Regions from separate parts of the Streptomyces sp. NBC_00096 genome, predicted to be linked through region 2. Evidence: riboswitches for the same ligand, from Rfam matches in the RefSeq annotation. Region 2 holds a riboswitch; the other holds the start of a gene.
What was found. A riboswitch is a leader RNA that binds a small molecule or an ion and turns the genes downstream of it on or off. The one in region 2 is predicted to bind glycine.

Region 1 (4,451 bases), 4.3 Mb from region 2:
AGGACGGCGGAGGCGGGGAGGGCGGGGAGGGTGGGGAAGGCGGGCGCGGTGGGTCCGCCGGGTCCACTGGGCCGGACGGGGTGGGCGAGAACGTAGGGACGGACGGGGAAGCCGGGGCGGATGGGGCTGCGCCGTCCGGTGGGGAACCGGGAGGGGAGACGGCCGCCCCCACCCCCGGACGGGCCGCGGTCCCGGTCCTGGTCCCGGTCCCGGACCCGGGGAAGGACCCGGAAGGCGGCGGGGCCGGGCCGTCCGGGTTGGCGGCCGAGCGGCGCTGGTCGGCCGGGAGTGATGTGCGGCACGCGTTGCACGGGCCCGGGTGGGTCCAGGGCAGCGGGGTCGGGCGGGTGACCGTACGGTTCGAGCAGCCCGGTTCGGAGCCGGGCCGGGTGCGGACGTTCCTGGTCGACGACCCCGAGCTGGAGCCGTCCGATCCGATGCCGCTGGTCGGGGCCCCGGCCGCGGGGGCCACGACCCCGGAGCACGCCTGAGGGCCGGCCGGGGCGGGGCGGGCCGGTCAGGGCAGGCGGGTCAGGCAAGGCCAGGCCAGGCCGGTCAGGTTTCGTCGGACGGGGTGTGGCCGAAGTCGCGGCGGAACTCGCTGGGCAGGGCCAGGTCCAGGCCGTAGTGGTGGTAGAGCTGCAGCTCCTGTTCGGGGGAGAGGTGGCGGCCGACGCCGAAGTCGGGGGCGTCCTTGATCAGGGAGCGTTCGAAGGGCACGCGCAGGGTGTCGCCCACCACCTCGCTGGGCTCCAGCGGGACGAAGGCGTCCCGGCTGAACAGGCCCGTCCGTACGGCTGCCCATTCCGGGACGCCCGTGGCATCGTCGAGGTAGACCTCGTCCACGGTGCCGATCTTGGTGCCATTGCGGTCGAACGCCTTGCGGCCGATCAGGCTGCGCGGATCGATGTCGGTCTGCACGGTCCGGTCCCTCCATTTGGTCGCAACTCCTCCGTAATGACTACAAAAGTGCATTTCCGGAGAGGGGGCCACTCGAGGGAGTGCCCAGATCCTCGCTGGTAGGCTGGGTGACGGCTGTTGACCCTGTGCGGGAGAGTCCTCCGAGTGAGCTCGACGGAGGCGCCGAAGGAGCAAATCCTCCCCGGAATCTCTCAGGCATACGTACCGCACGAGGTGAGGCCACTCTGGAAAGCAGGGGCAGGTACCGGGCGCGCAGTGCCGGTCCCTCTCCTCACCGACGGTGAAAGCCGGACCTCACGAGCGATCCTCGAGCGGCCCGGTGAAACTCTCAGGTTGAGATGACAGAGGGGGAGGCCGTCCGGGTGCCCGCGCCGAGGCACCCCTCGCAGGTCGTACGACCAGGAGGCCTCCGTACATGACCGCCAACCGCATTCCGCTCTCCCAGCTGGAGCGAGGCATCCCCTTCGAGCAGCGCCACATCGGCCCGGATGCCGAGGCGCAGGCGAAGATGCTCGCCCAGGTGGGCTACGGCTCCCTGGACGAACTCACCGCCGCCGCGGTACCGGATGTGATCAAGACCACCGCCGCGCTGAACCTGCCCGAGGCGCGGACCGAGGCCGAGGTACTCGCCGAGCTGCGTCAGCTCGCCGACCGCAACCAGGTCCTCTCCTCCATGATCGGCCTGGGTTACTACGGCACCTTCACGCCGCCGGTGATCCTGCGCAACGTCATGGAGAACCCGGCCTGGTACACGGCGTACACGCCGTACCAGCCGGAGATCTCCCAGGGCCGCCTCGAAGCCCTGCTGAACTTCCAGACCGTCGTCGCCGAGCTGACCGGCCTGCCGACCTCCGGTGCCTCCCTGCTCGACGAGGGCACCGCGGCCGCCGAGGCCATGACCCTGGCCCGCCGCGTGGGCAAGGCCAAGGGCAACGTCTTCCTCGTCGACGCCGACGCGCTGCCGCAGACCATCGCCGTGATCGAGACCCGCGCCGAGCCGATCGGCATCGAGGTCGTCGTCGCCGACCTGTCCGGGGGCATCCCGGCCGAGGTCGCCGAGCGCGGTGTCTACGGCGTACTGGTCCAGTACCCGGGCGCCTCCGGTGCCGTGCGGGACATCAAGCCGGTCATCGACCAGGCCCACGGACTCGGCGCGATCGTCGCCGTCTCCGCCGACCTGCTCGCCCTGACCCTGCTGACCTCCCCGGGCGAGCTGGGCGCGGACATCGCCGTCGGCACCACCCAGCGCTTCGGCGTCCCGATGGGCTTCGGCGGACCGCACGCCGGCTACATGGCCGTCCAGGCCAAGCACGCCCGCTCGCTGCCCGGCCGCCTCGTCGGCGTCTCCGTGGACGCGGACGGCAACAAGGCCTACCGCCTGGCCCTCCAGACCCGAGAGCAGCACATCCGCCGCGAGAAGGCCACCAGCAACATCTGCACCGCGCAGGTGCTGCTCGCCGTCATGGCCGGCATGTACGCCGTCTACCACGGCCCGGACGGCCTGCGGACGATCGCCCGCCGCACCCACCGCTACGCCAACCTGCTGGCCGCGGGCCTGACGGCCGGCGGGGTCGAGGTCGTGCACGGCTCGTACTTCGACACCCTCACCACGCGCGTTCCCGGCCGGGCCGCCGAGGTCGTGGCCGCAGCCCGCGAGGGTGGCGTCAACCTCTTCCAGGTCGATGCCGACCTCGTCTCCATCGCCTGCGACGAGACGACCCTGCGCGCCGACATCGAGGCCGTCTGGGCCGCCTTCGGCGTCACCGCGGACATCGAGGCGCTCGACGCCACCACGGCCGACGCGCTGCCCGAGGGGCTGCTGCGCGGGGACGCGTACCTGACCCACCCGGTCTTCCACCAGCACCGCTCCGAGACCGCGATGCTGCGCTACCTGCGCAAGCTCTCGGACAAGGACTACGCGCTGGACCGCGGCATGATCCCGCTGGGCTCCTGCACCATGAAGCTCAACGCGACCACCGAGATGGAGCCGGTCACCTGGCCCGAGTTCGGCCAGCTGCACCCCTTCGCCCCGGTGGAGCAGGCCGAGGGGTACCTCACGCTCATCACCGAGCTGGAGGAACGTCTCTGCGAGGTCACCGGCTACGACAAGGTCTCCATCCAGCCGAACGCCGGCTCCCAGGGTGAGCTGGCCGGTCTGCTGGCCGTCCGCGCCTACCACCGGGCCAACGGCGACGAGCAGCGCACCGTCTGCCTCATCCCCTCCTCCGCGCACGGCACCAACGCGGCCAGCGCCGTGATGGCCGGCATGAAGGTGGTCGTGGTCAAGACCGCCGACGACGGCGAGGTGGACGCGGCCGACCTGCGCGCCAAGATCGAGCAGTACCGCGACGAGCTCGCCGTGCTGATGATCACCTACCCCTCCACGCACGGTGTGTTCGAGGAGCACGTCGCCGACATCTGCGCCCAGGTGCACGACGCCGGCGGCCAGGTCTACGTGGACGGCGCCAACCTCAACGCCCTGGTGGGCCTGGCCAAGCCCGGTCACTTCGGCGGCGACGTCTCGCACCTGAACCTGCACAAGACCTTCTGCATCCCGCACGGCGGCGGCGGCCCCGGCGTGGGCCCGGTCGGCGTCCGGGCGCACCTGGCCCCGTACCTGCCCAACCACCCGCTCCAGCCGACCGCCGGTCCCGAGACGGGCGTCGGCCCGATCTCGGCCGCGCCGTGGGGCTCGGCCGGCATCCTGCCGATCTCCTGGTCCTACGTGCGCCTGATGGGCGGCGAGGGCCTCAAGCGCGCCACCCAGGTGGCGGTGCTCGGCGCGAACTACATCGCCAAGCGCCTGGAGCCGCACTACCCGGTGCTCTACACCGGCCCGGGGAACCTGGTCGCGCACGAGTGCATCATCGACATGCGTCCGCTGTCGAAGTCGACCGGTGTCAGCATCGACGACATCGCCAAGCGCCTGATCGACTACGGGTTCCACGCGCCGACCATGTCCTTCCCGGTCGCCGGCACGTTGATGATCGAGCCGACGGAGTCCGAGGACCTCGCCGAGATCGACCGTTTCTGCGACGCGATGATCGCCATCCGCGCCGAGATCGAGCGGGTCGCGGGCGGCGAGTGGCCGGTCGACGACAACCCGCTCGCCAACTCCCCGCACACGGCCGCGGCGCTGGGCGGCGAGTGGAACCACCCGTACAGCCGTGACGAGGCCGTCTTCCCGGGCGGGGTGTCGGCCGCGGAGAAGTACTGGCCGCCGGTGCGCCGCATCGACGGCGCCTTCGGCGACCGGAACCTGGTGTGTTCCTGCCCGCCGCTGGACGAGTACGACAACTGAGGGCCGGGGCGTCCGTCCCCTCGTGACACGAGAAGGGGCCGGTCCGGGAGGTTTCCTCCTGGACCGGCCCCTTTCGTCTGTCGTCGGCCTGGCGGCTCAGGCCGCTTTCATCACGTGCGCCGCCGCGAGCGGGCGGTGCGGGGCGATGATCTGGCCGTCCGGAAGCAGCTCACCGGTGTCCTCGAAGAGCAGGACGCCGTTGCACAGCAGGCTCCAGCCCTGTTCCGGG
Region 2 (4,451 bases):
CACGAATAAAGTCGACGACCGGGTCCTCGGCGGCGTCCAGCAGGATCAACTGCACCGGCCAGGGCGGTGGGACGCGGGTCAGGGCCCGGCCCAGCGCGTCCATCGGGGCATTTCGCATACCGGGCTCCCATCCCACCAGGTGGACACCGACGTACAGCTCCGGCGCCCCCGCCTCGACGCTGGCGAGGCAGCGGTACGCGGCCGCGACCACTCCGGTGGCGCGGAACTCCTCGGCGGCGGCGGTCAGGAAGTCGACCGGGTCCTCCTGCCAGTCGGGCTCGAAGAGCCGGACCCGGCCACCGGTGGCCGGCCCGTCGAGCGGGCCGCGACCGGCCCGGCAGAGCTCCGCGACGGCGGGCGGGGGCAGCGGCACGCCGACGGCCCCTTCGGGGTTGATCGCGATGCCGAGCTGCGGGGGCAGGCCCCGGGCGAACTCCACGGCGGGGGCGACGGCGAAGTCCATACCGGGTCCGGCGCAGCCGCGGAACTGCTCCTCGGAGCTGTACACGGGTACGTACGCGTCTCCGTTGATCTCCATGGTGGGCAGGTCCAGGCTGCCCACCCCGCCGGGCAGCGGGATCCAGACCTGGCTGCGCCCGAGCACCTCGAGGATCCGCCCCCCCGCGCCGGGCTGCCCGAGCGCCGCCCCGAGCACCTGCTCCAGCTCGTTCCCCGGCCACATGTACGCCTCCGCTTGCTCGCTCCTGGTCTCGCCCGAGGTTAACGGGCGTCCCCGACGGCCCCGCCGGGGGCTCGGGTGCCCCCGGCCCCGGCCCCGGCCACGGCCCCCGGCCCGTGGCCCGTGGCCGCCGCCCTCAGTGGAAGCCGATCTCCGTCAGCCGGGACGCCGCCGGGCGGTCCAGCAGGGTCACCGAGGCGCAGCCGGCCGGCGGGCGGCCGGACTCGGCCTCGCGCAGCAGCCGGGCCACCGCGCCCCGGTGCCGGGCGAAGGCGTACGCCGAGACGCCCCGGCCCCGCGCCGCCTGCCCGGCCCGGGCCTCCTCGGGGGTGGTGTCCAGCAGCACCAGGTGCAGTGCGCGGCCGCGCCGCCGGGCGGCCCTGGCGAGCAGGGCCCGTACCCAGCTCTGCGTACCGCAGTCGTGGACGACGGCCGGGGCGCCGGAGCGGAGCACCCGCCACAGTCCCCAGTAGTGCGCGATCCGGACGGCCGGCCGGTACACCGCGTACGGCAGGGCGGCCGGCATGCGGCGCTCCCAGCGCTCGCGCGCGTCCTGGGAGTCGATGCCGCCGCCGTCCGCGGCCCGCCTGATCAGAGTGCTCTTGCCGCCGCCGGGCAGTCCGGACACGACCACGATGTCCCCGTCCGCGAACCGCAGCCACCGCGGGCCGCCGGGTCCGCGCAGGTCCCGTACCACCGGGGCGGGCCGGCGGCCGGAGGCCGCGGCCGCCCCCGCAGCGCCCTGCGCCCGTACGGCTCCGCGCTGCGTCGGCACGCCCGCCACCGCGCCCTCGCCGGTGGCCGTACCCGTAATCGCCAGTACTCCGAATCTCCGCACAGTGATCGCCTCCCCCGCGCCGGGTCACCAGGACCCGGTCCCCCTGAGTGTAAAGAGACGGTAATCCGGGACCTCCGGTTCCGCTCCGGTTCGCTCCGCTTCCGGACCCCCTCCCCCATTCGGCCGCACGCCGTGCAATGATGTGCGCCATCTGGACACCAACTGCATACCGGCCGCTTGAATCCGCGCGGGAGAGTCCCGGCACGCCGCAAGGCGGTGCCCGGGCGCCGAAGGAGCAAGTACCTCCCTTGAATCTCTCAGGCCCCGTACCGCGTGGATGAGGCAGATCTGAAAAGCGAGCCGCGTCACCGCCCGTGAGGGCACCGGCGTCGGCTCCACCCAAGGTGCAAGTCGAAGACCTTCCCCTGGAAGCGGGGAACTCTCGGCGAACCTCTCAGGTTCCGATGACAGATGGGGAGGAACTCCTCCTCGTCATGTCATGCCCTGGGACCCGGGAGCCACACCCATGAGCACTGCCCCCCGCCTGACCGCCCTCGATGCGCTGCACCGTTCCCTCGGTGCGACCATGACCGATTTCGCGGGCTGGGACATGCCCCTGCGGTACGCGAGCGAGCGCGACGAGCACAACGCCGTCCGCACCAAGGCCGGTCTGTTCGACCTCTCCCACATGGGCGAGATCACCCTGACCGGCCCCGAGGCCGTCAAGGTCCTGGACTACGCGCTGGTCGGCAACATCTCCACCGTCGGCGTCGGCCGCGCCCGCTACACGCACATCTGCCAGGAGGACGGCGGGATCCTCGACGACCTGATCGTCTACCGCCTGGGCGAGACCGAGTACATGGTCGTCGCGAACGCCTCCAACGCCCAGGTCGTCCTCGACGCGATCACCGAGCGCGCCGCCGGCTTCGACGCCGAGGTCCGCGACGACCGCGACGCGTACGCGCTGCTCGCGGTGCAGGGTCCGGAGTCCCCCGGCATCCTCGCCTCGCTCACGGACGCCGACCTGGACGGTCTGAAGTACTACGCCGGCCTGCCCGGCACGGTGGCCGGGGTGCCCGCGCTGATCGCGCGTACCGGCTACACCGGCGAGGACGGCTTCGAGCTGTTCGTCGCCCCCGAGCACGCCGTGGAGCTGTGGCAGGCGCTGACCAAGGCGGGCGAGGGCGTCGGCCTGGTCCCGGCCGGTCTGTCCTGCCGCGACACCCTGCGCCTGGAGGCGGGCATGCCGCTGTACGGGCACGAGCTGACCACCTCCCTCACCCCGTTCGACGCGGGGCTGGGCCGGGTCGTGAAGTTCGAGAAGGAGGGTGACTTCGTCGGCCGCGCCGCGCTGGAGGCCGCCGCCGAGCGTTCCGCCGCCAATCCGCCGCGCAAGCTGGTGGGCCTGATCGCCGAGGGCCGCCGCGTCCCGCGCGCGGGCTTCTCCGTGACCTTCGACGGCCAGGTCGTCGGCGAGGTCACCTCGGGCGCCCCGTCCCCGACGCTGGGCAAGCCGATCGCGATGGCCTATGTCGACGCGGCACACGCCGCGCCCGGCACCTCCGGCGTCGGCGTGGACATTCGCGGTACGCATGAGGCGTACGAGGTCGTGGCCCTGCCGTTCTACAAGCGGCAGAAGTAACACTTCCCCTCACCTCGGCACCTGCGCCGCACGCAAGACCACCGTTCACATCCACTCCACCGCATCCAGGAGAATCAGGTCATGAGCAACCCCCAGCAGCTGCGTTTCAGCAAGGAGCACGAGTGGCTGTCGGCCGCCGTGGACGGCGTCGCGACGGTCGGCATCACGGAGTTCGCGGCCAACGCGCTCGGTGACGTCGTCTACGCCCAGCTTCCCGAGGTGGGTGACACCGTGACCGCGGGCGAGACCTGTGGCGAGCTGGAGTCGACCAAGTCGGTCAGCGACCTGTACTCCCCCGTCACCGGCGAGGTCGTCGAGGCCAACCAGGACGTCGTCGACGACCCGTCCCTGGTGAACTCGGCTCCGTTCGAGGGCGGCTGGCTCTTCACGGTGCGCGTCGCGGAGGAGCCGGGCGACCTGCTCTCCGCCGACGAGTACGCCGCGCTCACCCACTCCGACAACTGATCCCCGGGGACTCCTGATGTCCGTACTGAACACTCCCCTCCACGAGCTCGACCCGGACGTCGCCGCCGCCGTCGACGCCGAACTCGTGCGCCAGCAGTCGACCCTGGAAATGATCGCGTCGGAGAACTTCGCTCCGGTCGCCGTCATGGAGGCCCAGGGCTCGGTCCTGACCAACAAGTACGCCGAGGGTTACCCCGGCCGCCGCTACTACGGCGGCTGCGAGCACGTCGACGTCGTCGAGCAGATCGCGATCGACCGCATCAAGGCGCTCTTCGGTGCCGAGGCCGCGAACGTGCAGCCCCACTCGGGTGCGCAGGCCAACGCGGCCGCGATGTTCGCGCTGATCAAGCCGGGCGACACGATCATGGGCCTGAACCTGGCCCACGGCGGTCACCTGACCCACGGCATGAAGATCAACTTCTCCGGCAAGCTCTACAACGTGGTCCCGTACCACGTCGACGAGACCGGCGAGGTCGACATGGCCGAGGTCGAGCGCCTGGCCAAGGAGTCCAAGCCGCAGCTGATCGTCGCCGGCTGGTCCGCCTACCCGCGCCAGCTGGACTTCGCCGCCTTCCGCCGCATCGCGGACGAGGTCGGCGCGTACCTGATGGTCGACATGGCGCACTTCGCCGGCCTGGTCGCCGCGGGTCTGCACCCGAACCCGGTGCCGCACGCCCACGTCGTCACCACCACCACGCACAAGACCCTCGGCGGTCCGCGCGGCGGTGTCATCCTGTCGACGCAGGAGCTGGCCAAGAAGATCAACTCCGCGGTCTTCCCGGGTCAGCAGGGCGGCCCGCTGGAGCACGTGATCGCGGCCAAGGCGGTCTCCTTCCTGGTCGCGGCCTCGCCCGAGTTCAAGGAGCGCCAGGAGCGCACCCTGGAGG

Region 1: it holds a riboswitch for glycine, as region 2 does, so the genes downstream of both, gcvP (aminomethyl-transferring glycine dehydrogenase) here and gcvT (glycine cleavage system aminomethyltransferase GcvT) in region 2, are expected to answer to the same signal.

What each region holds. Positions count from the first base shown of each region.
Region 1 is NZ_CP108221.1:6,076,529-6,080,979, forward strand. It holds gene OG904_RS26930 (DNA polymerase IV) at 1-491, shown strand, start outside; gene OG904_RS26935 (PRC-barrel domain-containing protein) at 556-921, opposite strand; glycine riboswitch at 1,040-1,138, shown strand; gene gcvP (aminomethyl-transferring glycine dehydrogenase) at 1,337-4,222, shown strand; gene OG904_RS26945 (DUF5999 family protein) at 4,319-4,451, opposite strand, start outside.
Region 2 is NZ_CP108221.1:1,808,766-1,813,216, forward strand. It holds gene OG904_RS07510 (enhanced serine sensitivity protein SseB) at 1-682, opposite strand, end outside; gene OG904_RS07515 (AAA family ATPase) at 816-1,493, opposite strand; glycine riboswitch at 1,696-1,799, shown strand; gene gcvT (glycine cleavage system aminomethyltransferase GcvT) at 1,984-3,099, shown strand; gene gcvH (glycine cleavage system protein GcvH) at 3,181-3,564, shown strand; gene glyA (serine hydroxymethyltransferase) at 3,581-4,451, shown strand, end outside.